DNA from 2 places in the Amphritea sp. HPY genome. Region 2 is predicted to be linked to the other one. Evidence: predicted binding sites of a transcription regulator. Region 2 holds the regulator's gene; the other holds the start of a gene.
What was found. Region 2 encodes LexA, which represses DNA repair genes until DNA is damaged. Its sites were predicted from a motif close to TACTGTNTANNTANACAGTA; they were not measured.
Positions count from the first base shown of each region.

Region 1: the regulator LexA is predicted to act here: its motif matches at 2,252-2,271, upstream of umuD (translesion error-prone DNA polymerase V autoproteolytic subunit).

Region 1 is NZ_CP194015.1:1,558,754-1,574,438, forward strand. It holds gene ACQUQM_RS07065 (CreA family protein) at 1-265, opposite strand, end outside; gene ACQUQM_RS07070 (RluA family pseudouridine synthase) at 310-1,071, opposite strand; gene ACQUQM_RS07075 (ion transporter) at 1,264-2,064, shown strand; gene umuD (translesion error-prone DNA polymerase V autoproteolytic subunit) at 2,286-2,726, shown strand; gene umuC (translesion error-prone DNA polymerase V subunit UmuC) at 2,726-4,021, shown strand; gene ACQUQM_RS07090 (glutathione S-transferase) at 4,171-4,851, opposite strand; gene ACQUQM_RS07095 (site-2 protease family protein) at 5,024-6,112, shown strand; gene ACQUQM_RS07100 (hypothetical protein) at 6,148-6,318, shown strand; gene ACQUQM_RS07105 (putative bifunctional diguanylate cyclase/phosphodiesterase) at 6,343-8,226, opposite strand; gene ACQUQM_RS07110 (heme NO-binding domain-containing protein) at 8,245-8,787, opposite strand; gene fahA (fumarylacetoacetase) at 9,041-10,357, opposite strand; gene selD (selenide, water dikinase SelD) at 10,863-13,121, opposite strand; gene egtD (L-histidine N(alpha)-methyltransferase) at 13,131-14,108, opposite strand; gene senA (selenoneine synthase SenA) at 14,216-15,580, opposite strand.
Region 2 is NZ_CP194015.1:1,675,692-1,691,376, forward strand. It holds gene ACQUQM_RS07565 (alpha/beta fold hydrolase) at 1-550, opposite strand, end outside; gene ACQUQM_RS07570 (Wzy polymerase domain-containing protein) at 671-2,491, shown strand; gene sixA (phosphohistidine phosphatase SixA) at 2,436-2,885, opposite strand; gene ACQUQM_RS07580 (NAD(P)H-dependent glycerol-3-phosphate dehydrogenase) at 2,885-3,913, opposite strand; gene ACQUQM_RS07585 (hypothetical protein) at 3,956-4,171, opposite strand; gene ACQUQM_RS07590 (protein adenylyltransferase SelO) at 4,180-5,634, opposite strand; gene rhlB (ATP-dependent RNA helicase RhlB) at 5,681-6,925, opposite strand; gene dinG (ATP-dependent DNA helicase DinG) at 7,075-9,198, opposite strand; gene lexA (transcriptional repressor LexA) at 9,328-9,930, shown strand; gene ACQUQM_RS07610 (cell division inhibitor SulA) at 9,935-10,390, shown strand; gene ACQUQM_RS07615 (hypothetical protein) at 10,481-10,750, opposite strand; gene ACQUQM_RS07620 (DUF6586 family protein) at 10,795-11,319, opposite strand; gene topA (type I DNA topoisomerase) at 11,353-14,079, opposite strand; gene ACQUQM_RS07630 (DNA topoisomerase I) at 14,286-15,014, shown strand; gene ACQUQM_RS07635 (DUF1653 domain-containing protein) at 15,004-15,222, opposite strand; gene ACQUQM_RS07640 (hypothetical protein) at 15,249-15,685, opposite strand, start outside.

The DNA.
Region 1 (15,685 bases), 120 kb from region 2:
TCGGACCGACCTGTCGACAGGCAATAGACGCGTCTGCAGTATCTTCTGCCAGCCCCAGGCTGCCGGTTACACCACCGGTTTTTGCCCGGCTCAGGTGGCAGGTTACGCCGCGGACTTTGGGATCATCAAACGCTTCGATGATGATTTTGTGATTAGCACCAATCAGCTTGAATGCGGTATCGACGCTGCCGATCTCTTCCGCCTGAACCGCAGGCGCTAATGACAGTAATGAGAGAGCTGCTGCTGTAATTAGTTTATTTTTCATCATAAAAACTCGGAGTTATTTAGCGGGCACTTAAAAACGACCAATTAAAATGGACAAGGGCTGACGCCTTTGATTCGCGCACCCGTAACCGGATGATCAAATTCAATGCTGGTGGCGTGTAACATTAACCGTTCGGCCATAGCAAAAGCCTTATCTGTCGCGTACAGATCACAGCCTAAAATTGGGTGCCCTATTTCCCGGCTGTGGATGCGTAACTGATGGGTACGACCTGACAGTGGCTTGAACAATACCCGGGTAGTCAGGTTGTCCGCAGTAGCATCTGTGACATCGGCGCGGGACAAGCGTTCAATCACCTGGTAGTGAGTTAACGCAGCTTTACCGGTTTGCTGGCAAATCTTCTGTAGCGGAAAGTCTCCTTTGGCGATCGGCAGGTCGATACTGCCACTGTCTTCCGGGAGATGACCGTGCAGAACCGCAGTATAGGTCTTTGCAACGCTGCGGGCCTGAAACTGCTTGGTCAGTTGTGCATTCACCTGCTTATTCAGAGCGATGATCAGAATACCCGAAGTGCCAAAATCCAGGCGATGGATCATAGTGGCGGTCGGGTAATCTTTGACTAAGCGAAAATGTACAGAATCTTTGTTTAGCGGGTGCTTTCCCGACAGCGTCAGCAGGCCGCCTGGCTTATTGATCAACAGCAGGTGCTCATCAGCGTATAAGATCGTTATCTGCTCATGACAGATGGGGGCGATAAAAGGATCGGCCTGGGGTTGCATCAACGTTACCTGATAAGGAGTTAATTCAAATACCGGCGTAGTCGTCGTGACAATCCCGTCGTATTTCAAATCAGAAATGCGTCAGTTTAAGACCTGCCGCCCGCTTTGCAAGCCTCACTTTACGGCCAGCCGACAGTTAAAATTCGTTAAATATGGCGACTTCTGGTGAAGACCATCTATGCATTGGCATAAAACATCAGTAAAGTGCGCTGTTCTTTAACCATCAAAAAGCGACCCTGCCCCGCATATGAGCCCTGCATTATGATCGATGAAAAATTACAATCTCACTTTTTTGCATTACGCAGCAACCGCTTGTTCGAGTTGTTTGTTGTCGCCATTATCCTGTTTTCTGCGCTGGTGATCGGTGCCAAGACCTACGATATTCCGCAACATGTTTTGCAGGTTGTCAGCTGGCTGGATGTGGGCATTACGCTATTCTTTCTGGTTGAGCTGTCGGTCCGTTTCATTGGCGAGCCGGAAAAACGGCGCTTCTTTAACAACGGCTGGAACCTTTTTGACACGCTGATCGTGGTGGTAAGCCTTATTCCTATTCAGGATAGTGAGCTGGCGCTGGTGGGACGATTGATACGAATATTCCGTGTGTTACGGATGGTCTCCGTTATACCCGAACTGCGACTGCTGCTTAATTCCCTGATAAAAGCATTGCCACAACTCGGTTATGTGGTGCTGCTGATGTTTATCATCTTCTATATCTACGCCGCAGTCGGTGCGTCTTTCTTCGGCCCAATTAATAATGAGCTTTGGGGGGATATCTCTATCGCGATGCTGACCCTGTTTCGGGTGATGACGTTTGAGGACTGGACCGACGTTATGTACGAAACTATGGCTGTGTATCCACTGAGCTGGTCTTTCTACCTTAGCTTCATCTTTCTGACCACCTTTGCCTTTCTGAATATGGTTATCGGTATTGTGGTCAGCGTTATGGAAAATGAACATGCCGAAGAAGAGAAGGAGCAGGCTCTGGCTGATGGGGTGCCCACCATCGAAGACCTGCACAATGAAATTATTGAGCTGAAAGCGCTGATCAAAGCAAAGAGCTAGCAGCAGAGCCTTATTTTGCAGCCCCGGTTTCGGGGCTTTTTTATTTGTAACGCTCTACTGCTGAGTATCCTTATAGTTCTTTTCATACCGCCCCTATGAATACCCAATACGTATTGTGTATTTTTAGTATCTGAATATTGCCAACTCCTCATTTACCCTTTGCAGAATCCTTTGTGGCACACTAATATACTGTTTATATATACAGTATATTAGTGATTCTTATGTCTATACAGATTATTGGCGCATATCAGCATCTGCGCTCCTGCAATATTCCGTTGTTCTATGACCGGGTAGCGGCAGGCTTCCCTTCCCCGGCTCAGGATTATATTGAGCAAACCCTGGATCTGAATGAGCTTTGCGTTCAGCACCCCGCTGCGACCTACTTTGTCCGTGCCGAAGGTGACTCTATGATTGAGGCCGGGATCTTTTCCGGTGACATACTGGTGGTGGATCGGGCGCTCAAAGCATTACACGGCGATACTGTTATCGCTTGTCTGGACGGGGGCTTTACGGTTAAACAGCTGCAGCTGCGACCAACATTGCAGCTGCTGGCCAGAAATCCCGCCTATCCGGATATTACGCTTACCGATGACGCCACACTGGAACTGTTTGGTGTGGTAACCACGGTGGTACACCCTTTGCGCCCGAGGACACTGTCTTAATGGCGGACCTTAATGGTGAGCCAGTCCGGCCGGTATTTGCCCTGGTGGATTGCAATAATTTCTATGCCAGCTGCGAGCGCCTGTTCCGGCCGGACCTGCGTGGTCGGCCGGTCATTGTACTGTCCAATAATGATGGCTGCGTCGTAGCACGAAGTAAGGAAGCAAAGCAGCTGGGGATTAAGATGGCCGTTCCCCTGTATCAGGTACAGGAGATTATCGAGCGTGAGAACGTTGCCGTATTTTCCTCTAACTATGCGCTGTATGGCGACCTGTCGGCCCGGGTGATGAGTGTTCTGGAAAGCCAGGCCCCCACGCTGGAGGTGTATTCCATCGATGAGGCCTTTCTTGATCTGACCGGGTTGGAGTATTGCGATTCACTGAGTCGTTATGGCTCAGCCTTGCAGCAACGGGTTTTCAATTGGACCGGAATCGGCGTTGGTGTCGGCATTGCGCCGAGCAAGACCCTGGCGAAACTGGCAAACCATGCGGCGAAACGCTACCCGGCAACCGGCGGCGTGGTGGACCTGAGCGATCCGGTGCGACAGCAGCGTCTGTTAAATATCACGCCGGTACAGGAAGTCTGGGGAGTGGGTCGGCGGCAGGGAAAACGTTTACAGGCGGCAGGCATCAAAACCGCATTGCAATTGTCGCAGTGTGACCCGAGATGGATCAGGATGCAGTTCTCGGTCACCCTGGAGCGGACTGTACGGGAGCTCTGTGGCCAGTCCTGCCTGGCACTAGAGCAGTGTCCGCCACCCCGGCAACAGGTCTTATGCAGCAGAACCTTTGCCCAAAGAATTACCGACTACCCGGCAATGCATTCGGCTATCTGTCAGTATGCGGCCAGAGCGGCAGAAAAATTGCGGCAGCAGGACCGCTCGGCCCGGGGAGTGACTATTTTTATTCGTACCAACCCCCACAGCCAGACTGATCCCTATTACAGTGAAAGCGCTTGTCGCCAGTTGGCGGTACCAACACAGGATACCCGGACACTGATTCGCACGGTTACCGCCCTGCTAAGTTCGATCTGGCGCGACGGTTATCGCTATATGAAGGCCGGCGTCATGCTATCTGATCTCTATCCGCCGGGAACATTCCAACCGACACTGTTTGATCCGGCCGAGTCGCCTTCTTCGGCCAGACTGATGCAGGCGCTGGACCGGATAAACGCCAGCGGCAAAGGTCGGATCTGGTTTGCCGGTGAGGGAAAATGCGATGGTTGGCAGATGAAACGTAATAAGCTTTCGCCGGCCTATACCACCCGCTGGAAAGATCTGCCGGTGGTGCGGGCCTAGAAACTGAAGGGTAAGAGTCTTGCGAGCCGATTGTTAGTGTAGATGCTTTTTGTGCTCTGGCTAGAGCGTTTCAAGAAATTACTTAATAATACAAAAGAACATTACTTTCAATAATATAAAGCTGCATAGTAAAGCTAAGGATTAAGTCTTTAAGCGCTGACAAGAGGTCGGAGAAAAGGTATACCCTGTTCTCCTTCCTGCCATTGTTTGTGCTTCTTCATCACTGCAATGAACAACTCGGATTCCAGCTGTTGCGTTAGCCAGGCTTGCAGGTGATGGTAATCGGAGGTAAAGAACCAGTCCCGGTCAACATGGGCAAACTGGCGGATAAAGGGAAAGATTGCCGTATCCGCCAGCGTCATCTGCCCGGTAGCCAGAAAACCATTATTGCGTTGCAATTGCCGCTCCAGCTTGGCAACCGTCACCTCGCACTGTTCACGATAATATTGTTCAGTATGCTGCGGATGGCGATCTGCATATTTATAGCGATCAAGATGCTGCTTAAAGACAAAGTCGTTTTCCTGAATCAGCCCTTCCGCCTCCCACAGCCAGTGATCATCGTCGGCAAACAGCCAGCCGTCCGGATCATTCTGCTGCAGCGCCCAGCGCATGATGTTACGGCTTTCATCAATCACCCTGCCATCAGGCAGCACCAGCACAGGAACAGTGCCTTTAGGCGACGCCTGCAGCATTGCTGCAGGTTTATCCCGTAAAACCACTTCGCGCAGTTCAACCTGAGTGCCGCTATAGGCGATCGCCAGTCGGGCCCGGATTGCGTAAGGGCAGCGGCGAAACGAATAAAGTATGGGCAGTGTCTGAGCGCTAGTCATGACTTATATGGTTTCTAAAGGCTATGAATACAGGAATGTTACGGAATCCTTGATTTAAAAACCACCCACATCGGCTACCTGAGGCTTCATAGTTATTTCAGGTTTCATAAACAGGCTGGACCTGTAAACTATGCGGCATATCACCGCGTTAAATGAAATATAGGTATTTTTCTTGGAATTACTGAACCTTGATTGTCTGGGTCAACCTCTGCGTCTGGAAGGCTCAATGGCTGGCTGGCAGATGCTGTACTGGAATAACACCCCGGTATCCCGCCTGGACGCTTCGGCTGAAGACAGTGGTGAAGCCCTGCACGAGTTTGAGCTACAGGCCGCAAGTGGCGAAACTATTATCTGCCGCCTGCAGATTCAGCTCAGCTGGCAGCCGTTTGAATTACGCTATGCGCTTTACGTTAATGACCAGCAGATTGGCGAGGGCAGCCGTAACAGTAAAGACATTGAGCGCCAGGTGCCGAGCCAGGTAAGCCGCCCGGCGAAGAAGTCATTCAGTATTCTGGGGCTTGGCGCACTGGGCCTGAAACTTCTGAAGAGCGCTAAAGTAATCAAGGCGGTGCTTGCCGGCGCCAGCATCGCGGCCTACTCCTGGTTTTTCTCCCTGCCATTCGCTCTGGCGCTGATTGTGTGCCTGGTGATTCATGAGTATGGCCATATCCGGGCGATGAAGTATTTTGGCATGCAGACTAAAGGGATCTATCTGATCCCCTTCCTTGGCGGCCTGGCATTAACCGAAGAGCGCATTAACACCCGCTGGCAGGATGTCGTTATATCCCTGATGGGGCCCTGTTTCGGACTGTTTTTATCATTGTTAAGCCTGTTAGCCTACTGGATTACCGGCTCGATGTTCTTTGCCGGGCTCAGCGCCTTTAACGCACTGCTGAATCTGTTTAACCTGCTACCGATTCTGCCGCTGGATGGCGGACATATACTGAAGAGCATCACTTTTTCTATGAACTCTGTCGCGGGTCTCGCACTTTGCCTGCTAGCCGCTGCCGGTGGCGTTGTGCTGAGTTATTACCTGAACCTGACGTTGCTCGGATTCCTGCTGATTATCGGTTGTATCGAGATCTTTTTTGAGTGGCGTGGTCGCCATAACAGTGCCCTGCTACCTTTAGATCGCTATGGTCAGTTATTCAGTGCCGCATGGTACCTTGTGGTTGTCGGCTCGCTAATCAGTATTATCTGGTACTTCAGCAGCAGCGGTGACACGCTGCTGGGACTTCCCCTTAAGGTGCTGCAAAGCTAAACTTGTACTCATTCACAGGCAAACGGCTAACTAATATGAGTGATAACGTTGTCGATATCAGCAGTAAACGGGATATAAACCGGCATAAGCGCAAGGAGCAGCGACTCGATGATATGAAGGGGCGTTTCGAGAAAGCGCTACCGACAGAGGAGCATGACCCGAAACAAAAGCTGCTGAATATTTTCCGGAAAAAGCCGAAGCAATAGCTTTTTAATCCCGCCGCAACTGATTTAAAGAGTTTCAGCTGCGGCGGGAAGCATCCCCTCTACAGCTGAAGCAGGGAGTGGTTCGGAGCACAGAAACCCCTGAATCATGTCGCAGCCCTGCTGTTCAAGCCATTGCTTCTCCCCCTCTCGCTCAACACCTTCGGCGACTACCCGCATGCCCAGCGAGTGGCTAAGCTCGATAATCGCCCGTGTCAGGTGCTGACTTTCCACTTGCCGATCCACATCGCTGACGAAAACCCGGTCAATCTTTAGAATATTGATCGGCAGCTGATTAAGGTAACGCAGGTTTGAGTAACCGGTGCCGAAGTCATCCAGGCAGATAGTAATACCCAGCGCGTGCAGCCGATCCAGTTGTTTCCGGCTAGCCTCAAGCTCGTTAAGAATAAGTCCTTCGGTAATCTCAACCTGAAATTGTTCACCACGGGTACCGGTCTGCTGCATCATCTGCTGAAAATAGCTGGCCAGATCGTCATCACTGAATTGCACTGGCGACAGGTTCATGGCGATCGGCAGATGGATTCCCTGATCCAGCCAGTGACTAGCCTGAATACAGCAATGCCTGATCACCCAGCGACCTATTTGCTTAATCTGCCGGGTTTCTTCGGAAAGCGGAATAAACTGTTCCGGCATCAGCAGGCTGCCATCACTTTGCGGCCAGCGTATGAGCGCCTCGACACCATTGATCTGCTGCGTTTTCAGATCTTGTTTTGGCTGATAATAGAGCACAAATTCGTTGTCTAGCAGCGCTTCATCAATGCGTGTTTTCAGTAACCGGGCGTGACGCACCTGTTGTTTCATCTCTTCCCGGAAAAAGCATAAGGTACTGCCCTGATGCTTAGATTCTTTCGCCTGATACATCGCTATATCTGCATGGGCGATCAGCTCTTTCGGGCTGTTATGGGCATCGGCATAGAAGGCCGCCCCGATACAGAGTGATGCCTTGATAATAGAGTGGGCCAGGATAATGGGCTTCTCGCACTGCTCGATCATCTCCTGACATAGTTTGTTAACGCTGGATTCGGTATCCATTCGCTGCAGGATTACGGCGAATTCATCACCTCCGAGGCGGGCGATAGTATCATTGCCTTTAATCACGCCGGTAATCTGAGCAGCAACATGGCGCAGCAACTCATCGCCGGCCTGATGGCCATAGCGGTCATTGATCTCTTTGAAGTCATTCAGGTCGATAACCAGCAGGGCCAACCCCTGCTGCTGGGCTTTTGCCTGATAGCAGGCAAGCTTAAGTTTCTCTGAGAACTGCGCCCGGTTTGGGATTTTTGTGAGGTTGTCATACAGCGCCATATACTCAATGGTACGGCGACTCTCGACCTGGTCATGAACATCGACAAAGGACCCGGCGATCCGGGCCACTCTGCCCTCCTCATCCCACAAAGCCTGAATATTCAGGCGAAACCAGCGTTCGTCACCGTTGTTCAGGATTAGTCGGCACTCCATGTCGACGTCATCTTCATTACGCAGATGCGCTTCCAGCGCTTGCTGTAGCGAACCAACATCGTCATTGTGAACAAAAGGGAACTGATCAAAGATCAATGCCAGTTCATGGCGATCATAGCCCAGCAGTTCAGTTAACCCCTCGGAGCAGAAAAACTCGCCGCTGGTCAGATTTTTCTCCCACAATTCGGTATTGGCAGCCATCAGGACCAGCTCGAGGCGAGAGACAGTTTCCTGCAACGCTTCTGTGCGCTGTAGTACTTTTTCATCCAGTTCTTCGTTAATCTTTTTCAGATGCAGGTTCAGCTCATACAACTCAAGGCTTTTTTGCTCCAGGATTTTCTCAGCCTGCTTTCTCGAGCGGATATCACGATCAGCCTTACGCTGCAGCAAAGCGATCTGCTTCTCTAGGTCCTGTACAGCAATCTCAGTCATGAGCAGTTACCTGGTCCGTTATCTGCGCAAAATAAACGTTGCAGCTGACTGTTCATCAGCCCCGTCAGTCTGTATTTCAACGGTAAAGCTGTTGTTATGATGCTTTGAGCATCCAAGCAGCATCCCTTTAGCAAAACGCGCCATCGGACGGCAGGATTGGTAATGAAGATGCATCTCCTGGTCGTTGATTATGGTATGGCTGAGCTGAGGCAGCTCTGCATCAGGATAGAGCTTGGCAACCTCAACATGAATTAGCTGATCAACCTGAGTCAGCATGGTAAAAGGATCAGAATCCAGCTGTGAGCTGATGTGGGGGAATGCAGTGATCAGATGGCCAAACATATATTCGCCATACGCTTGCAACAGATCGGGTACAGCTATATCTACAAGCTTACTAAGGCGACCGACCAGTATAGCCATTTCTGAAAAGTCATAGGTGCCAACCGCAGTATAAGCACCACCACTGGCCAGCTGGTCAGTATCAAGCATGGAGTCCAGTACCTCCAGGCCGAAACGATCTTCAACCATTGTCACAAATTCACAGAAGATAACGCCTTTCATATAACCCCCTGAAGGTTTACTGGCTGGTCCTAACGCCAGCGAATTAGCACTAGTATGGTGTAATACAATAATATTATTTTAGATTTTATCCTCATTTTGACAGAATAAAATCACTGTTGCGACAGCGCTAAGGCCTTGAGAGACATAAGGAATGTGCTGCAGATGGATGGCTGCAGCCGAAAGAAGGGCCGATAACAGGCCGGAACAAAAAAAGGCAGCCGAAGCTGCCTTTGATCTTAAATTAGGAGGATGCTTATTTATTCGCTGGCAGGACGGTACTTACCACTTCGCCGAAACCGATGCGGGCAGCCCCCACTTTTTCACACCAGCCACGCATAACCACAGCGTCACCATCTTCCAGGAAAGTGCGTTGCTCTCCGCTTGGTAAAGTGAAAGCCTCTTTACCACCCCGGCTCAGCTCCAGTAAAGAGCCACCCTCTTCATGTTCCGGACCGGATTGAGTGCCGCTGCCCAGGAAGTCCCCAGGGCGCATGTTACAGCCGTTAACCGTATGATGTGCAACCATCTGAGCCACAGTCCAGTAAGAATGAATAAAGTTAGACTGTGACACCTTGGCTGGTGCATCACCACGATTACGCATCGCTTCCGTTTGCAGCAGTACTTCCAGCTTAATATCCAGCGCACCTTCAGAACTGTTCAGCTCGGACGACAGGTATGGCATCGGCTGAGGATCCGCAGGATCCCGGCTGAATTCCGCACGGTACGGCGCTAACGCTTCGGTGGTTACAATCCATGGCGAGACTGTTGAGGCAAAGTTTTTCGCCAGGAACGGCCCCAGCGGCTGGTATTCCCAGGCCTGAATATCACGGGCAGACCAGTCATTGAACAGGCACATACCGAACACATGCTTATCGCTGTCATCGAGCGCTATTGGTGAACCCAGGTCATTACCTTTGCCGATGTAGATGCCGACTTCCAGTTCATAATCCAGACGCTTACAAGGGCCAACACTAGGCTCTGTGGCATCCGGCGCTTTAGTCTGACCGCAAGGACGCTTGAATTCCTGGCCGGAAACATCAATCGAAGAGCTGCGGCCGTGGTAACCGATCGGCACCCATTTATAGTTTGGCAGCAACGGGTTATCCGGTCGGAATAGTTTTCCGACACTGGTTGCGTGGTGTACTGAGGTGTAAAAATCGGTGTAATCACCGATAGAACAAGGCAGGCTGTATTCAACTTCGCTTTGCGCAATCAGGCAGTCTGCCAGACTGGCTTGCTCAGCGGCACCTTCGCGCAGGCCACGGGAGAGCGCCAGACGCAAAGCCGACCAGACTGAGCCACCCATCGCCATAAATTCATTCAGCGTTGGCTGAGCGCAGGCTTGCGCGCCATCAGCGGCTGCGCCACTGAAAAGCCCCTGCTGCGCAGCTGCTGCCAGATCAACGACCTGATCACCAATTGCCACACCGCCCCGGAACGCTTCGCTACTGCCTTTGCGACGAAATTCGGCGAAAGGAAGGTTCTGGATAGGAAAGTCGGTGTCAGCTGCATTAGCGGATACTACCCAGCTACGCAGATTAAGATCATGGGTTTCATTCAGTGCAGGCATACTTAATATCTCGGTCTGTTATCTCGCAGTCAGCCTAAGGCAGTATCCCCTGGCGCTGCTTTTTTAATTTTATGCAGTAATTGAATGATTGCCATATTGTCATAAGCCTGATCACAACCGGTGATCACATAGAACTATGGGCTCAGACAGCTTTCAATCACTGCAGCAGGTGCTTTTGAAGCGGTCTGCAAAGAGTATTTCAGAGGGCTAGAGTACTAGAACCTGATCGATGTTCAATTCGTGATAGATAAATATATTAATTCCAAATAGTAAACAATCAGAAATCCGCCAGAGAACATCGGCAATTATAAGTATCTCTAAGTAATGGCCCTCTGGAGACTATAGATAGCGGGAGCTACAGAGGATTATGTCTTTACAGGATAAAAATCGACAGAATCCCATGTACCTGGTTGTTTTCGCAGATCCAGGCACAGCGGTATACGAGGTAAAGCGCGCGGCTCGTTTTTTTATTTCGGACAATGAACTTTGTTCCACTATATATTCATCAAACGGTTCTTATCGGCGCCTCTTGATCAGACAGCTCCTCTATTCTACCGATAATCCGGGTGTCGGGATAACCCATTAATTGCAGCTCTCTCACACAGGCGCCGACCTGATCATCGGGTACACCGGCTAACAACCCACCAGCGGTTTGTGGATCGAACAGCAGCGGGAATGCCGGGTGCGTTGCAGCAGACTCGATGTCGTGGATGGCGCGCCGCAGACGCAGGTTCTGCGGTTGCAGTGATGACAGAATACCGGCGGCGACGGTATCCAGTGCTCCTTCGAGTAATGGCAAGGCATCCAGTTGTAGCACCGCATCGACTTGAGAGGCTTTGGTCATCTCAATCAGGTGGCCGACAATGCCAAAACCCGTGAGATCGGTACAGGCTGTTGCCTGGTAGCGTTGCAGGCATTCGGCGGCTTGCTGATTGGATACCAGCATCGATTGAATTGCGCCATCTACCCAGCGCCCCTTGGCTTTGCCGCGCATGTCCGCGGCAAACAGGGTGCCGGTGCCGACCGCTTTGGTGAGTATCAACGCATTGCCAGGTTTTAAACCGCTCTTGCGCATGACGTTATTTGGATCAATCAGGCCATTGACGGTTAAGCCAAATGCCAGTTCCGCACCTTCACTGGAATGTCCGCCAGCGAGTACCGCGCCTGTGGGCCCTATGATGCTTAGTGCACCGGCCAGTACATCGTACAGTGATTCTTCAACGACCCGCTCGCGGCCATAGGGCACGGTGGCGATAGCTAAAACTGATTGCGGCTCTGCACCCATGGCGAACAGATCGCCCAGAGCGTGGTTGGCGGCGATGGCGCCGAAGGTATAGGTATCATCGATGAAGGCACGGAAATAATCGACGCTCTGTACCATCACTTTACCTTGCGGCACTGCCAGCATGGCGCAATCATCGGCTGCATCCCGGCCAATCAGGACATCATCACGGCGATCATCAGGCAGACGCTGCATGACGCGGGTTAATACCGTTGCACCTACCTTGGCACCGCAACCGCCACAGCGCATCGCCAGGGTTGAGAGCTCTTTAATCGCTGCCGCATCCGCAATGCCTGAAGCCAGTTCCGGCCCCTGCTCATCGCCCATCTCCGGCAGTTCATTGAACTTACGCATGAACCTTACATCAATCCAGTCCTTGATACGCCACAACCAGGCGGATTCATAAGACCAGTTGCCATGGGAGGCGATGGCGTATTTGTTACCAGTGCTGATCAACCCGAGGAAATTTTTCTGGGCACGGTATGGACGTAACTTCCCTCCCGTTGCAGCGGCTCTGAGATTGTCTGCCAGTACCGGTCCCTGGCGCACGGCAAATACGCCGGACTTGGGTCGTGGGTCTGGCAATGCTGCAATATCACCAGCGGCGAAGATATTTTCATGGGACAGGGATTGCAGGTTATCATCGACACGGATAAAGCCGGCATCGTCGACGGCAAGTCCTGCATCAGCCATCCAGCCAGGTGCGGCGGCTGTCGTTACCCAGAGAACCGCATCGACAGCCAGTACAGAGCCATCATCAAGAATGACCTGGTCGGCTCTGACTTCCTTAACGCTGTGTTTCGTTGTAACGCTGATATCGCGCTCAGCAAAGATACGTTCAAAACGTTTGCGCACCCCGTCATTGTGCATGTACATGATGCTTTCGCTTTGAGTGACGACGCTGTAGTTAAGTCGTTTGGGATCATCACCTGCTTGAGTCAGGGTTTGCTGTAAGTGATGCTGGGTTGACAGGGCCAACTCAACACCGCCGGCACCACCACCCACTACCACGACCCGAAATTCACCTTTGCTTGATCGTGCACGCTCAACCAGGGCGTGCCATTTTTCCAGAAACAGATCGATAGGCTTGGCGGCGATGGCGAACTCATCCACCCCAGGCACATTGATGCTGCTGGGCCTGGAGCCGATATTGATGGACAGCAGATCATAAGCAATACGCGGGCGACCGGGTGCGATTACTTCCCCTTTACCGGTATCTATACCTTCCACCTCGGTATGGTACAGCCGGGCGCCGGCAAAGCGTGCCAGCGGCCCCAGATCGATATGGCAATCATCATAGTCGTAATGTCCGGCCACATAGCCCGGAAGCATACCGGAATATGGCGTATGGATATCCCGGGTCAACAAGGTGACACGCAGGCCTGGTACTGGCTTCATGGCCAGGCGTTTCAATACGGTGACATGTGCATGGCCGCCGCCAATGAGTACCAGATCTTTTACTACGGGTGAGGTATTTTTCATTATGATTGCTTAATTATTTTCTGTTGTCGTTGCTTGACGAAATAGATGGACGCTGAACAGCTGCTCTTCATCTACCCACAGGGCATCTGAAATGAACCCTGCCCGGGCTGACAGGTTGATAAACTCTTCGCGGCTGTATTTATAAGAGTTCTCTGTATGGATACTCTCCCCCTGCGCAAAGTTAAACCGGAATTTACCGATAATGACAGTTTGCTCGCACCGGCTGACCAGGTGCATCTCTATCCGGCCTCGCTGTGTATCGTACAGCGCCTTATGCTGCCATGCGCTGAGATTAAAATCCCCTCCCAGTTCACGGTTGATACGGGTTAACAGGTTGAGATTGAACTGAGCAGTCACGCCTGCGGCATCATCATACGCGGCTTCGAGAATAGTTTTGTCTTTTTTCAGATCGACACCGATTAACAGATAGCCACCGGGGCCGACGAGTTGTGCAATTGAGGCCAGGAAATCGACGGCGCCGTCCGGATCAAAATTACCGATACTGGAGCCGGGAAAGAATGCAACATGGGTACCTGGCGGAGTACTCGGCGGCAGGCTCATTTCACGGGTATAGTCGGTACAGGCGGCGTGAATCTCCAACCAGGGAAAGGCGATAGCCAGCTCTTCTGTGGCCAGCAGCAGGTGATCTTTGGAAATATCCATTGGCACATAGGCCTTGGGGCGCATGCCTTCCAGTAAGATATGTACTTTGGCACAGCTGCCGCCACCGGGTTCGACCAGCAGACTGCCGGTTCCCACACGGCGAGCTATTTCCGCCGCATTGGCTGACAGGATGCCGACCTCGGTACGGGTTGGATAATACTCGGGGAGTTCGGTTATTGCATCGAAGAGCCTGGAGCCGTGGGCATCGTAAAAATATTTTGGCGGAATCATCGCCGGTCGTTGATTCAAGCCCTGCACAACGTCTGTCGTGAACTCATCCTGACTGGAGTGCAGATCATGGAATTGGACATTTTGTGTGCTCACGAGGCCTTCCTTTCCTTCCTTTTCAGAAACTGCCTTAATAGAACTGCTTGTATAAGAACATGTTTTATAAAGCTTAGTATTACAACACTTGAGTTACAGGAAATTTTTTATAACGCACAGGTACGAAAGCCGGCAAACACATCGTTACGTTCCGGGCCGTAGTAAGTCCGCCAGGTATTACGAATCATGCGGGCCCGTGTTGTCCAGGCCCCGCCGCGTAATACCCTGGTGTTGCCAAACAGCGGCTGGGAGTAATCCGCGTACATATCCGGCACAAATCCCGGGTATGGTGCGAAGGTGTCTTGTGTCCATTCCCAAACGTTACCGATCATCTGCCGACAACCAAAAGCACTGTCACCAGCAGCATGAGCATTAACATCGACGGAACCCAGGGCATAACCATCAAGGTTTGCCTGGTTGGCTAGCGGCATCTCACCTCCCCAGGGAAACTTTCGTTTGGTAGTCGCTAATGATTGTCCATCAGCCGTTGGCTGGGCAGATGCAGCCACTTCCCACTCGGCTTCGGTCGGTAAGCGCCGGTCGGCCCAGCGGCAGTACGCCTGCGCTTCGTGCCAGCAGACATGAATCAGGGCGGCATTCATGGGAAGATCAACCCACTGGTCGAATTGCCGTTGCTGCCAGCTCCCATTACCTGAACTCTTATCATCACTTTCGATTGCAGCATGTCGCCAATAGGCCGGATGCCTGAGACCTGTTTGTACTAGCCACTGCCACCCTGCTTCGTCCCAGTATGCTTGATCCTCATAGCCCCCCGCTGTAACAAAAGCCAGATAATCACCGTTACTGACCGCAGTCCTGGCGATACTGAAAGGCTTTATCTCAACCGGGTGCGCCCATTTCTCATTATCAAACACGAAACCGTCTTGCGCAGTGGCACCCAGCATAAAGATCCCTCCGGGAATTTGCACATCCCCGCTGAGAGAATCAGAATCAAGAGCTGTATCAAGCACTTGAGCGTTACTTGCCCGGCGATTCAGATCAGGATTACCGAGATGGGGTGCGGGGTAGTTCAGTGTCTGGCGGGTATAGGTATAGGCTTCGTTATGCATGTCCTGGTGAAATACGGCATATTGCGCCAGATAGTCCCTGTAGGGATCGTTGCCATCAGCCAGGCAGGCCTTGATACGATCCAGTACCGTCTGCATATAGACATGGGTTTCCTGCATGGCAGGTAGCGGCAGATCCCAGCGGTCATCGTGGGCAATGGTGATGGAATCATACAGGCTGTCGGTATCTGCACGCATTGATGTCTGTCCCAGATGCTGTCGCAACACCCAGTATTCATAGAAGTACGCGGCATGGCCGACTTCCCAACGCAAGGGGTTCACTATAGGTAACTGCGGGCCCATCAGTTGTGCAGCGCTGAGACCTTCCAGCAGCGCCAGGGTTCTTTCATGTGCATCCTGCGCCTGTTTAGCAATGGTTGCAGGATCCAGGACTGCTGGATCCAAGGTTGCAGATTTCTGTTTGCCGGGTTCCGTTTGCACTTTCAGCTGCCTTTATGGGCTTGTCTTAGATGAAGGATAATAGCTTTGACACTAGTCTTCCATGCAAAA
Region 2 (15,685 bases):
CATCAACCGGAAAGCGACCACTAATTCGAGCAGCAACAGCATCATCCACTGATGCATAAGGCCGCTGCTGACGTTTCTGCATCCGTTTTCGCTTGTTAATCGCCTGAGCAAGTTGCTCAGCCACATCTTTCGGCTCAGTGACTAACGGGGCGATACCTTCGATCAACATGAGTCGGCTGACCCGATCCGGATATGCACCGGCAATCAGAGTCGCGATGCTCGCGCCCATAGAATGGCCAAGGATTTCGAAATGCTCAAGGCCCAACTGATCAGCGACACCCAGCACATCCAGAACATTGTCCCAGATATAGTAAGGCATGGACGCAGGCCTGTGGTCTGAGTAACCATGCCCCATAAGATCAAGTGCTATCAGCCTTACCCCTTTTAATAAAGGCGCCAGACGATTAAACGTAGCAGCATTGTCTAGCCAGCCATGCAATCCAATAACTGGCGTGTCGGAAGGCTTACCCCAGGCCTTTGCAGCAATGAGATGACCATTTACTTCAAAGCGAAGCTCTTCAACTTGTATAGTTTTTTCTTCTGAAACCATCTTACCCGCTTATACGACGTCGGCTTATTCGATACCCCAGCATACAAAAATAGGCTAGTATCTCCCACTGTTTTTTCTTTTTATCACAATTAGTTAAGCATGGACGCATAAGGAATCACGATGGCCCAACCCAAGCCAGACAGCCTGCTGAAGATACAACGTAGCGGATTAATATTACTGGCGGTACTGTTCCTGCCCGCCTCTCTCTTCTTTCAACCTAACCTGGGCGGAGAAGGCCTCTCGATCACATTTAACAGCACGGTGTGGATCACAGCCAGTCTGATTATCTGCTGCGCAACATTTGCCATGCTGAAACTCGGAAGCATTGAATATCCGACGGCCCTGCTGGCTCTGCTAGCGATGCCGGTAGGCATAATAGCCAGCGGCTTTATCGTGGAAAACTTTCTACCCGTAGAATGGGTATTCCGACAACTATATATACTGGCTGGATTTTTTTTCCTGCTGGCGTTGTTTCAGTTTCGTTTTACATTCCGCCAGACAGAGCAGCTATTACTCATTATTTTGATAGCGGGCATTGTTCACGCCCTGTACGCCATCAGTCAGATATTCTGGCCACAGCTTTTCTCCCAATTCAGGGCTCCGAGAATGGGATGGGCGCCGTACGGTATTTTCCAGCAGATAAATCTACTGGCCAGCTTTCAGGCCAGCGCACTCCTCATTGGCGTCTATCTTCTCAGCAGACCTATAGGTCGCAGCCAATCTTTAAGCACCCGATTGATTATTCTGCTGGCAATCCTGCTCAGTAGCTTTCTGGTCTTTTATGCCGGATCCAGGGTCGGCTTACTCGCGGCAATTCTGGGTTTACTACTGATTACCTGCAGTCGTTACCGGCAATTACTGAATAATAGAAAGCTGCTCATTATTGCACTCATACTCTTTATAGGCGCGGGTTTTGCCGGAAAGGAAGGACTTGAGCGCTCAGGTAAGAAATTTCAGGATATTATCACTAATGAAGAGCAAGGTGTTGCCGTACAAGGCGCCAGTTCACGTAAGAACATTTACGCTATATCCCTGGATCTGTTTCTGCAAGCTCCAATAGCTGGGCACGGTATCGGTAGTTTCCAGAAAGTATGGCACGAGAAAAAAGTAGAATACCTGGCTGCGCACCCAAATGCCCTGTTCCCTTCACAACGACTTAGCCACCCCCACAACGAGTTGTTTTTCTGGCTGATCGAGGGTGGCATCCTGGCCATTGCGGGAATACTTATCACCGCACTGACCATTATGGTCGCAGCCTTTAACTGTGGTTGGCGTCGTGGCCTTGCCTATCTGGCCCTGCTCTGCCCGATACTACTGCACACCCAGGTTGAACTACCCTTTTATATCAGCAACATCCACTGGTTCCTGCTGCTGACCCTGCTATTTATAATACTTCGCCACCGTCGTAAACAGAGTAAGCTTCGACTCAGCCGCGCAGCGACGGTAACCATTGCAACAACGTCAATCACAGTACTGCTACTGACAAGCTTATTCATGATTCAGGCACTGGCGGCCAACTCAGGCATTGTGCGATTCCTGCAATCCAGGATGTCGCAACCGGCACACCTGGAAACAGCATTGGAGAATTTCTATTTTCGGGACGACGCCGAGCTATACCTTATGCGCACTTTGCTATTAAGAGACCTGAATAATCAAAGTAACGACTTCGCGCCTAAGTTTATTGAATGGGCCGAGCCTGTTATCGAGTATCGTCCCATCGAACAGTTGTATATCGATCTTGCAAGAGCTTATCTGGCAATAGGAGAGAAGAAACAGGCCGGATTGATAATCGACCGGGGCATTGCGATATACCCGACAAGCAACACACTGAACCAGGCACAGACGAAGATCTATGAAGTGATTAACAAACCAGAATCGACGGCAATTAATACCGTCTCAGCAGCCGCCCCAACCCCGCAGCCGGCACCTCAAGATCAATAACAACCATCGCCCCGGGCTGCATCGGCTCAGGGCGTGTAAGATCTCCCTCGCAGAGCAAAGACACCAGATAGCCGATAAGCGGCTGATGGGTCACCAGCAGGAGCGACTCATCTTTCTGCTGAGACAACCAGTCGATCACCGCTTGCGGGGAAGAGTCTGGTGTAAGAATCTCCAGCGAATGCAACAGTGCAGGCTTCTGTTGCTGTACAAGATCTGCCGTTTGTACAGTACGCAAATAGGGGCTGTGTACGATTCGGGTCACACATGACAGCTCACCGGCGGCGGTATTAAGCATTGCCTGCAATCGCAGAACGCCACCACGGGTGAGATGCCGTTCGTAATCGGATGGCGCATCAAAGCCAGCCTCACCATGGCGCAGTAACAGCAGTCGCATCAGTCGCTATCACGCGGCAGAAGAAACTCCACATCGCTACTCTGAGTGCTGAGCATCATCGTCTTTGCCACTTCGGACACCGGTGCATTTTCAAACACAACCTGATACAAACCGGCAACCAGCGGCATATACACACCGAGAGTATCAGCTTTTTCTTTAACGTAACGCAGGGTATTCACTCCCTCTGCCACCTCACCTAACGACTCTACCGCCTGCTCCAGGGTTTTGCCTTCACCCAAAGCGTAACCAACCCTGTAGTTTCGACTCAGTGGCGAAGAACAGGTGACTATCAGGTCGCCAACACCGGCAAGCCCCAGAAAAGTCATAGGATTAGCACCAAGCTGTACCGCAAAGCGGCTCATCTCAGCCAGACTGCGGGTCATCAGCATACTCTTAGTGTTCTCCCCCATACCGAGTGCAGAACTCAGACCAGAAGCGATCGCGTAAATATTTTTCAACGTTCCACCAAGCTCCACGCCATACATATCTGAACTGGCATAGACCCTGAAGTAAGCACAGTGCATCGCCGCCTGAATAGCCTTACGCACAGAGTCATCTGCACTTGCCACCACTGTCGCTGTAAGCTGTTTTTGCACTATCTCTTTAGCCAGATTAGGACCGCTCAATACTCCTATCCGGTTATCTGGCAGCTCTTCAGCCAAAATCTGACTCATCAGACTGAAGTTTTTTGCTTCAATTCCTTTGGTAGTGCTAACCACGATCTGAGAAGGCTTGAGATAGACTTTAGCCTGCTGCGTCACAGCACGGAAGGACTGACTGGGAATAGAGATAAATACGATATCAGAGTCGGCCAGGGCATACTCCAGGTCCGAGGTCGCTTCAATTAGATCAGACAGCTTGCGTCCGGGCAGATAACGGCTATTCATCCGCTCCGTATTAACTTCTGCCGCCCTGTTACTGTCACGCATCCAAAGCTTGACCGGCAAGCCTTTATCACCGATCAGGTTGGCTATTACTGTACCAAAACTACCACCGCCCAATACGGTTACACTGACGCCATTCACCATGGTGAAAGTTCCTTATCTGTTTTGACTGTTACTTATCTGTTACTAACTGCGGCTATTATCCAGAGAGTCTAGCAATTTATTGACCCCCGCAAACAACAGCTTGACGATAAAAAAGCCAATTACCGCCAGCACTACAAACAACATTGCGACCTTTATATCACCGGTCTTCTGATAACCGGCAAAAGCCACCGCTAAGAAAAAAAGACTGACCAAAGCGCCCAATATGCGACTGATCCGTCCGGTATTATGTTTATCCACTTATCACCTCAGGATGAACAACTGATCGATAGATTTCTACCCCATTCAGGAGTTGCCTGAGAGTATATCCCGAAATCCTGATTTTGATAGGGGTATCTGAGTACGGACAGCAGCTTTACTATTTCACTATGATCTCCATCATACGCTCTGCGTACAGCTTCTTCCGCCAGATAACTACGAAGTATGTAACGAGGATTACTGCGCGCCATAATCTCAACACGTAGCTTTTTACATTCGATTCTGGCCCGGTAACGCTGCAGCCAGCCAGTAATTCCTGACTGATCAGAAAACAGTTCAGAAAAGCCCTTATTGCCAGCATCACTTTCGTGCTGGAGCAAGGCGAAAGCCCGACTATAGTCGACACCGTCTCCAGCCATCAATTGCAGCAGATCCTGAATCAATTGTGGATCCCCCAGTCGCTTATCAGCAAGACCAAGTTTGCTGCGCATCAAGTCGGTATAGACTACTGCATAGACCGCCTCAAACCGCCCCAAAACCACCTCCAGGCCAGCTTTCGGGACAAGACCACTTAATGTCTGAGCAAGGCACACACAATTCCACAGAGCAATAGAGGGCTGCTGCCCGAAAGCATAACGACCATACTCATCAGAACGATTACTGACAAATCCGGGATCATAGTCATCTAAAAAAGCAAAGGGGCCGTAGTCCAGTGTCAGGCCCAGAATAGACATATTATCGGTATTTAAAACCCCATGACAAAAACCAACCGCCTGCCAGTTAGCTACTAAAGTCGCAGTGCGTTCAACAACCTGTTGAAACAGATCAAGATAGGGGTTCTCTGCCGCAAGAGATGCAGGGTAATGATGCTCAATTACAAAATCGGCCAAACGCTTTAACTGTTCCGCCTGGCGACTGTAATAAAAGTACTCAAAATGACCAAAACGAATGTGGCTGGGACTAAGGCGCAGCATACCGGCCGCAAACTCGATAGAGTCACGGTAGATCTGTGTCTCACTGCCGATTATGCATAACGCCCGCGTGGTAGGGATACCCAGCGCAGCCATCGCTTCGCAGCCGAGATACTCACGAATAACCGAGCGTAAAGAGGCCCTGCCGTCACCATGGCGCGAGTAGGGGGTGCGCCCACAACCTTTCAGCTGCAGCTCCCACAACTGCCCATCCGGCGCTGCTACTTCGCCAAGAAGCAATGCCCGACCGTCGCCAAGCTGAGCTGAATAACCGCCAAACTGATGCCCGGAATAGACCGTAGCAAGCGGCACACTCCCTTTTAGCAACCGATGGCCGGAAAACAAAACGCTCAGCTCCAACTCACGGACCTGACATGGATCGAGTCCTATCAGAGACGCTGCGGATGTACTAAAAGCGACTAAACCGGGATTTTTCAGCGGCTGCGGCTGCAGCCGACTGTAGAACTCTTCAGGTAGCTGCAGATAACGATTACTGAGGCTTAACGAACTAAGGTCCGATTGCGTCATAACCATTCAACTACCTGTTTATTATCTGCGACCCTGATCAGCTGACACCGGATCAGACCGCTTCCAGTAAGTTAGGATCTGGATAGATACATTCCATTTTCACACCGGCTTCGGCTTCGATATCTGGCAACAGGAAGGCATCGTCTTCGGTTGCAAAACTGATAGATGTACCGGTACTACCCGCTCGCCCTGTACGCCCAATACGGTGCACATAATCATCCGGATCTTCAGGCAGGGAGTAGTTAATAACGTGGCTGACACCATCAACATGGATGCCACGACCTGCAACATCGGTCGCTACCAGTATATTTATTTTGCCGTTACGGAAATCATCCAGAGTTTTGACACGCTTCTGCTGGGCAATCTCGCCGGACATCAGCGCCGCGGCCAGACCGTCTTTCTGCAAGCGCTCAGCCAGCCGCCGGGTTTCATCACGACGGTTACCAAACACAATGACCCGCTCCAGCTGATTAATCTGCATGAAGTTTCGAAGCAATTTATACTTATCCTGCCGGGAAACCAGAAAAACCTGCTGAGTGACTGAGTCAGTACTCTTCTTTTCCGGAGCGATCTCTATCGTTACCGCATCCGTGGTCCATTGCTGAGCCAGGTTCATCACGTCATCAGTAAATGTCGCACTATAGAGTAACGTTTGACGATCACCTTTACGCGGTGTGTGACGGATGATCGTGCGAACATCGGGAATAAAGCCCATGCTCAGCATCCGATCCGCTTCATCCAGCACCAACACTTCAACGTCACCCAGATCAACATCTTTAGAGCGAACAAAGTCGATTAGTCGTCCCGGAGTTGCGACCAGAATATCGACCGGACGGGCTGCCAATTGCCTGCGCTGCTTTTCATAGTCCATCCCGCCAACCAGTGACACCACACTCAGATCACAATATTTAGCAGTCTCTACAGCGTCTGAGGCGATCTGCAATGCTAACTCACGTGTCGGAGCAATAATTAACGACCGGGGGATACCTTTGCCGCGCTTATAATCGAGCGGAAAGTCAACCAGATCGGTAATGATACTGATCAGGAAGGCGGCAGTTTTACCAGTACCCGTCTGCGCCTTGCCGATCATATCCTTGCCTTCCAATGATTCTGTCAGGGTCGCAGCCTGGATTTCAGAGCAATACTGAAAGTTAAGATCGGCGATAGCATGCATCACATCTTCAGGCAGATCGAAATCATGGAAACGGGTCTTGCCTTCAACCGCAGGAACAACAAACTGATCCCGGGTCCAGGATGCTTGAGAAGCCGCTTTTTGAGAGCTCTTCTTTGAGCTCACAGCTTTGTTTTTGTTAGCTACTTCAGGCTTTGTTTCACTGAGCGGTACAGCATTTCCGGCAGCAGGCTGTTGTTCTTGACCTGATTGAGCAGCTTCACGCTTTAATATATTCTTAATCAATGTATTACCTTATCCGGCATTACTGACGGTCAACTAAAATTTCTGCGGAATGGCGGCAGTGTATCTAACAACTGCCTGCCGTAGCGACGGGTGATTACCCGGCGATCCAATAGCACTATGCGACCACTATCCTGTTCTGTTCGTAGTAGTCGGCCTGCCGCCTGGGTCAGGCGCACTGATGCCATCGGTACTGACCATTCCATAAATGGGTTGCCACCACGTTGTTCAATCCATTCAGCCATAGTGGCATCTACCGGGTCATCCGGCACACTGAACGGTAACTTGGTAATTATCACTTCTGTCAGATAATTACCGGGCAGATCAACGCCCTCGGTAAAAGAAGCCAGACCGAAGATCATGCTTCCCTCACCCTCATCAATACGTTGCTTATGGCGTTTCAGAATCTCATTTTTGCTGAGCTCACCCTGCGACAACACCTTATTGTTTAGCTTTTCGTCCAGACTGGCAAGCACTGATCGCATCTGCCGCCACGAACTGAACAAAACCAGGGTCGCCGCAGCCGGATCTAACTCCCGGTTAAGGTATTCAATCACCTCTTCGGTATGCTGTTCAGCGTTATTTGCTTCTGCCTTCATCGCCGGAATATGCAATTCGGCAGCATTATAGTGATCGAACGGACTAGGCAATGAGTAACAGGCCGTTTCAGAAGGCAGGCCCAGATCGGCAAGTAACCGGTCGAACTTGCCTAATGCGGTAAGTGTCGCTGATGTAACGACAGCAGCAAAACAGTGTTGCCACAGATTATGCGCCAACATCTGTGCCGCAGAAACAGGTGCACTGCGACATTCAAAATCATATCCCTGCGCGGTTTCTACCAGATTAATCCAGCGCGCGGTTGGTGTGGCATTCTCCTCATCGACATGACCAAAACTGCGCCCCAGACCGGTAATCCCCTGATAGCGAGCAACCATCATCCCGACCCGGGGATACCACTGTTCGGCCTGTTGTTTGTCTATCGAACCGTTTTCACCGTCCAGCGATTCCTTCAACAGATCAAGAATCATCTCCATTTTCTTGAACTGACGTGCAGCAAGATTTTCTACCTGAAGGCCAAACTGACGCATCTCATCTGGCAATACACCACCGGGAAAGCGCAGCCGCTCAATATTCCGTCCCCGACTATCATCAAGCAGCTGTGGCCTGACCAGTTCAGCCCAGTTAGTTAACACAACATCGAGATCTTCCGCTGGCTTTTGCAGCTGCCGAACATAGTCACATAGCAGTTGTGGCTGGCCTAGCTGCTCTGTCATTTTGGTTAACTGCTTAGCGGTAGATGACAACCAGCGCACGGTGGATTTTAAACGTAACGAAAACGAAAAATGACCGCTGGCCTTATCGGATAGGTGGTGGCCTTCATCAAAGATATAGATAGTTTCGGCAGGCTCAGGGAGAATCGCACCGCCGCCGAGAGACAGATCCGCGAGAACAATATCGTGGTTGGCGATCACGCATTCAACCTGATCAAGTTCACGTCGCGCTTTAAAAAAACTACAAGCACCAAAGTTACTACAGCGTCGATTGGTACATTGCAGATGGTCGCTGGTCAGCGGATACCAATCCTGATCGTTGATTTCCTGTACCAGATTGTCCCGATCACCATCCCAGCGCCCTGAGGCAAACTCATTAAGCAGAGATTTATAAAACTCAACGGTTTCATCATCCAGGCGTAGTGCAACTTCATCTTCATATAACGCCTGCTGCCCTGTCGCACCATGGGAATCGAGATGTTGTTCAGCTTTATTAATACAGAAATACCGGCCGCGACCTTTGGCCAGACCAAACGATAGCGACAAACCTGTGTGCTCAAGAACTTCTGGCAGGTCTTTATGCAGCAACTGTTCCTGCAACGCCACTGTCGCAGTGGAAAGCACAACTTTCTTACCCAGGGCTTTCGCTATAGGGATAACCGCCAGCAGATAACCGATAGTTTTACCGGTGCCGGTACCCGCCTCAATGACACTGACATGCTTTTCACCCAAACGATGACTTTTGTCGTCGGTGAGTATATTACCCAGCACCTTGGCAACCTCAGCAATCATCTGTTTCTGACCACGACGTGGTTTCAACTGACGGCTTTCCAGAAAGCGCCGGTAAGCACCCTGAATCTCTTGTTTCAACTCTTCTGTCAGCACACGACACACCTGCAGCTCTTATTCTGCGGCCATTCTACCAATAATACTGGATATATAAACATAAAAATGTTTACAAATATAAAATACTGTATATAGTTACAGCTACTGTATAAAAAAACAGAGCCGATCATGAAACTGACACAACGCCAAACAGATGTACTTGATTGCATAAAACACTACATCCGAACCACTGGCTATCCACCTACCCGCGCAGAAATCGCTCGCGAGCTTGGTTTTAAATCAGCCAATGCTGCGGAAGAACATCTTAAAGCGCTTGCCCGTAAAGGTGCTATTGAGATGATCGCTGGCACTTCACGTGGCATACGTATTCCAAATTTCGACGATGAAGATAGCGGTCTGCCGATAGTGGGCCAGGTTGCTGCCGGTGAACCTATACTGGCGCAGGAAAACGTAGAAGACCGGATTACCATTGCTTCTGACTTCTTTCACCCCCCTGCTGATTATCTGTTACGGGTACGCGGTACGAGTATGAAAGACGTTGGCATTATGGATGGAGATCTGCTTGCAGTACATCAGTGCCAGACCGCCAAAGATGGAGAGATTGTTGTTGCACGATTGGATAACGATGTCACCGTTAAGCGCTTTAAACGGGAAGGAAAGCTGATCTATCTGATCGCAGAAAACAAAGAGTTTGAACCAATTGTTGTCGATCTGGAACAGCAAGAACTCTCAATTGAAGGCCTTGGTGTCGGGGTTATCAGAAGAGGATAAGAACATGTTGCAAGTAGAAAACAGCGTTAATCTAAATACCGCTATGCCGGCAGCCCTTTTGCGACCGGAAACTGTAAGAGTTAAGCCTCATTCAGGACTGGCCGGGAAAATAACCGAGATCGTATTACAAAATAACGATTTCGAGCAGATGACGATGTTGCTGCCACTGCTTGCACAACTCAGCAAAGATGATCGCTGGTTTGCCTGGATCGCTCCGCCAGCCACCTTGCCCAAGGCCCTGCTAGAGGCTGCAGGAATCGATCTCAACAAAGTTATGTTACTCCAGCCAGACCAGAACCATTCAACCTATGATCTGGCCTGCCAGGCACTTCAGGCAGGCACCTGTCACGCAGTTATCACCTGGCCAGGTATGCTCAACAATCAAGAATTGAAAAATCTTGAGTCTGCAGCGCTAAACGGTGCCAGCCACGGCATTGTCATCCGCGGGCGGAATGACTAAATACCTTATCATTGCAGCCTCTCCTGCTCTTTGAGTACAACTAAAAACAGCGCCAGAAGCGCTGTTTTTTTTAGCTGTACAAACAGATAATCAGTGAATCACCTTGGGCCGGAGATCATCTGTATTATCTGAAGACCCATCAGAGGCCTGACCCTCTTCCGATTTCTGATTAATATCAGATATCATATGAATTCCGGCAGTCAGCATTACCTTAGCAACATCGATATGCTGTTCGTGCAACTGCTCAAGTATGTGATCAGAAAAATTCACCCGCATAATCGGCTCATCGTCAGAATCGGCTTTTCTCAGCGCTATCTCACCATCATCCAATTCAACTATCTCAAGAAACATATCTGGCATTGTTATTCTCTATTCAGTCTCTGCTCTATCACTGTGATGGCTTATCACCATTCCTGCATACCGCTTCGCAGACGCTCTATAAGCGCCCGAAGCTGATCAAACCAGGCCTGATACTCCTTGATTATATCGGCATCTTCAGCGTGATCCGGGTTGATCTGCATAACATGGATTTCAGAAATACTTTCTGCCTTAGCCGCGGACTGCTGATGGTCTTCCGCCCGCCAGCAGCCTTTGTACGCCGCAAGCAGATGATGTAACCAGCTACGGGGGTTGAACTGCAACTCCTGCAGTTCACCGACTTCAGGCGCTTCCAACCCCTGCGCCTCCATCTGCTCCACCAACTCTTTCAACTTACTGATACGCTCAGCATCAAAACGGTACTGCTCCGCAATCTCTTTCAAGAACGCGCTATAAGCTGAAACCATATGAAACAGCACCGACTCATTGTATGACTCGATCTGCGCATGCTTACTCCATCCCGTCGATGACTGAGCGCTTTTCAGCGCTTCCAGGTGAATCCGGGTGAAGTTAAGCTTTTGATTAGTTCTTGCTAAGTACACACCACTCATTAAGCTCTCCCGATTAAGCTGTTCGAATACCTTTTATTCGTCAGCTTTCTTCTTTGCTGTAGCTTTCTTCGCTGGCGACTTCTTAGCAGGCGCTTTCTTGGTAGCTGCTTTCTTAGCAGGCGCTTTTTTGGCTTTTGCACTTTCCGCAAGCCAGCTACCATCCTTATAAAATGCCCGCCAGCCTGTTGCCTTACCCTCGACCTCAGTCATCACGTACTGCTCTTTAGTTTTGCGACTATAGCGAACAATAGATGGATTACCTTCATCATCCTGCACCGGTGCGGAAAACAAGAAACTGTATTTCGGATCGATCTCTGCCTGATGTGGCAATAGCTCACTGATTTTAGGCGCACGGGTTTCCCGCTTGCGCGGAAACTGACTGGCAGCCAGGAACAAACCCGAAGCCCCGTCACGTAATACGTAGGTATCCTCTACCTTTTCACAAGCCAGCTCAGGCATTGCAACAGGATCCATCTTAGGCGGCGCGGCCTCTCCATTTTTCAGTAGCTTACGGGTATTTTTACAGCCCTCAGCAGTACAACCGAAGAACTTGCCGAAACGGCCTGTCTTGAGCTGCATCTCGGCACCACATTTATCACAATCCAGTACCGGACCGTCGTAACCCTTGATCTTGTAGCTACCCTGCTCGACTTCAAAACCTGCACAATCCGGATTATTACCGCAAATATGCAATTTTCGCTGCTCATCGATCAGGTAGCTATCCATCGCCGTATCACAGATCTTGCAACGGTGCTTATTACGCAGAATGCGTGATTCTTCCTCATCATCACCGTCGACGCTGACCACTTCATCGCCATGCACCAGGTTCATGGTTGTTTTACAGCGCTCTTTTGGTGGTAATGCATAGCCTGAACAACCCAGGAATACCCCGGTCGTACCCGTTCGAATCGTCATCACCCGACCACAGCTGGTACAGGGAATATCGGTTTCAGTCGGCGCATTCGGGCGCATACCATCTTCAGGATGTTGCGCCTGCTCAAGACGGAAAATAAAACCATCATAGAACTGATTCAGCAATTCCTTCCAATCTGCGCTTCCAGTCGCGATATCATCCAGCGACTCCTCCATTCTGGCGGTAAAGCTGAAATCCATCAGGTCGGTGAAATTTTCCACCAGCCTTTCAGTAACAATATCGCCCATTTTCTGGGCATAGAAACGGCGATTCTGAACCTCGACATAGCCGCGATCCTGAATGGTAGAGATGATTGATGCATAGGTCGATGGACGACCAATACCCCGTTTCTCCAACTCTCGTACCAGGCTTGCTTCTGTAAAACGCGGTGCAGGCTTGGTGAAATGTTGCTTTGGATCAAACTGTTCAAGTGTCAGCAGATCGCCGGATTTAACTTCCGGCAGGATAATATCATCGCTTTTACCTTGCGCAGACATCACCCGGGTATAACCGTCAAATCGCAGAATACGCCCTTTGGTTCGCAATTCAAACTCGCCAGCATTTACTGTGATACGGCTGCTGGTATACAAAGCAGGCATCATCTGACAGGCAAGGAACTGGCGACGAATAAGCTCGTACAAGCGCTCAGCGTCACGCTCCATACCTTTTAACGATGTAGCCTCTATGGTGACATCGGAAGGGCGAATCGCCTCGTGAGCCTCCTGAGCACCCTCCTTGCTGCTGTATAGGTTGGCATCCTCCGGCAGGTACTTAGTGCCAAAGTTTTCCTTAATATAATCCCGGCAAGTCGCAACTGCTTCACCACTCAGGTTGGTGGAGTCGGTACGCATGTAAGTTATATAGCCCGCCTCATAGAGACGCTGGGCCAGCATCATGGTCTTTTTAACACCGAAGCTAAGTCGGGTACTTGCTGCCTGCTGCAGTGTTGAAGTAATGAAGGGAGCTGAAGGTTTACTACTGGTAGGCCGGTCCTGGCGACTGGCTACTTTCAGCTCCAGCCTGCTCAGCTGATCAAGGTGCGACTTAACTTCCGTCTCGCTAACCGGACGGAAGGCTTCACCCTGATATTTCTCTACCTGAAAACGGATCGAATTATTATCCGGGGTCTGCGTGTCAGCATGAATTTCCCAGAACTCTTCCGGGATAAAACTGCGTATCTCTTTTTCACGCTCCACCAACAGACGCACGGCAACCGACTGAACACGTCCGGCGGACAAGCCTCGGGCAACCTTTTCCCACAATAACGGTGACACCATGTAACCAACAATACGGTCAAGGAAACGGCGAGCCTGCTGCGCATTGACCCGGTTCAGGTCAAGATCGCTTGGCTGCTGAAACGCTTCCTGAATCGCTTTTTTGGTGATCTCGTTAAACACCACCCGGCGATATCGATCATCGTCTCCGCCGATCGCTTCACGCAGGTGCCAGGCGATCGCCTCCCCCTCTCTATCCAAATCGGTCGCGAGATAGATAGTGTCAGCATCTTTGGCCAGTCGTCTCAGTTCATCAACGACCTTTTCCTTGCCTGGCAGAATTTCATACTGCGCTTTCCAGTCCTGCTCAGGGTCGACGCCCATCCGGGCAATCAACTGTGTTTTTGCTTTCTTTGCCTTATGGCGAATCTTATCTTCCGGCGATAATTTACGCGTGATAGCGGCCTGTCTGGCGCGCTCTTTAGGATCACTTTTGGTTGCCGCACCGGAGCCGCTGGTCGGGAGATCCCGAATATGACCAACACTGGATTTAACAACAAACTGATTACCCAGATACTTATTGATGGTCTTGGCTTTTGCCGGTGATTCGACGATTACTAGGGATTTTCCCATACAAATTCAATCCTTAGGGATAAGGTTGGCAACATAAATCAGGGTGCATATATAAGGGCTGCTGGTACCTTGGTCAAGCATCCGCTTAAAAAAAAACACTTTTTAACTTTATGAACTGCCACCAATAAAGGTATATTTTAACCATAACAGGGCATACCACTTATGCCCTATCTCTATTCGTCCTATAAATACAACTACCTGAGAATATGCTGCAAGACAACCTGATTTTTATCATTATTATTGCAGCAGTCGGTTTAACCGCACTGCTAATTAACTTTTTTATCGCATCTAAAGAGCAACGGGAAGAGCGCCGAATAAAACGATTAAATTACCTGCAACACCATTCTGAGGACGCGCTGAACACCCTTGCGGTACTTCGCGAAGCAAACTGCCGTGAAGAAATTATCGAGAAGATCTCTCAATACACAGTAAAAATGATTGAGGATATCGCCCTACTTGCCCCCGAGTCACCGATACTGGAGCAGATAAGCACGCAAAAAGAGAACACTGACCGTCTCAGCCCGGTACCTGGGGGATTCAGTAACGACCGCTCGCTGAAACGCGTTCAGATCTATATTCAGCATGCTGAAAAAATCCTCATCGAGATGACCAAGCAAGGTTTTTTGGCAGTCAGTACCGCTAAACAGTTTCAGCAGGATCTCTACTGGTTGCACGTTACTGTATTCGCCGATGCCCATATTGCCCAGGGCAATCACTACCTCGAACGGGACGATAAGCTGATCGCTATGTCACATTACAAACACGCCAAAGCGATCATAACCCGGACCAACGTCCCTCAGCGTAAGAAACAGCCACATCTTGACCATATCCGAACGTTACTCAATAAAGCCCGTCCCAGCAGCGCACTGGCAGCCAGCACCCTGGCTTCATCACTAGCTGAACTTAAACAGGACAGTGGCGCGATTACTGAGTAATAAACGCAAAGCGCTCTACCAGCAACCCTTCAGCCGTTGTTACCTGACCGGTGAACATATCGAGTGGTCTGACCCAGACCGCCCGATCACCGTAACACTGCTTATAGACCACCAGCCATTCCTCTGTTTCAGAGTGGCGAGCGGTATGCAGAACCTCATATTCGGCACCTTTATAATGGCGATACAAGCCGTTTTTTATATCTGTCATTACTTCACCTATTAAACTTCAGCAACTTAAAATTTATTATCGATAAATTCCTGCATCATGACTTTAAACTGCTCCAGATCTTCAAGCCGTCCCCGTTCATCCCAAAACAAGCTGAAATGGACCGGTGTCGACTCAATCGAATCAACCCCTACGGGCAACTGAGCAATCAACTGACCCAACCGCGCCAATTGAATTTCGCTGAGCTTACGTTCTCCGACACCCCAGCTCCAACCTTCAGGTAATCCTTCGTCGGCAACTGCTGTCTGCCTGAATATTTGCCAGGCAACAAAGCTGTCCCGCTCATTTTTTTCCAGATTGAAGCGTGGCAAGCGGTAGGCAGTTGCCATATAGACTTCCGGCTCAACCTGGCCGGCGGCCCTTGGTGGCGTTAAACGTATCATCTGAACATTAAAACCAAGCTTTGAAGCTTTTAAGCGCAACTCTGCCTGAAGTTTTTGCCGCT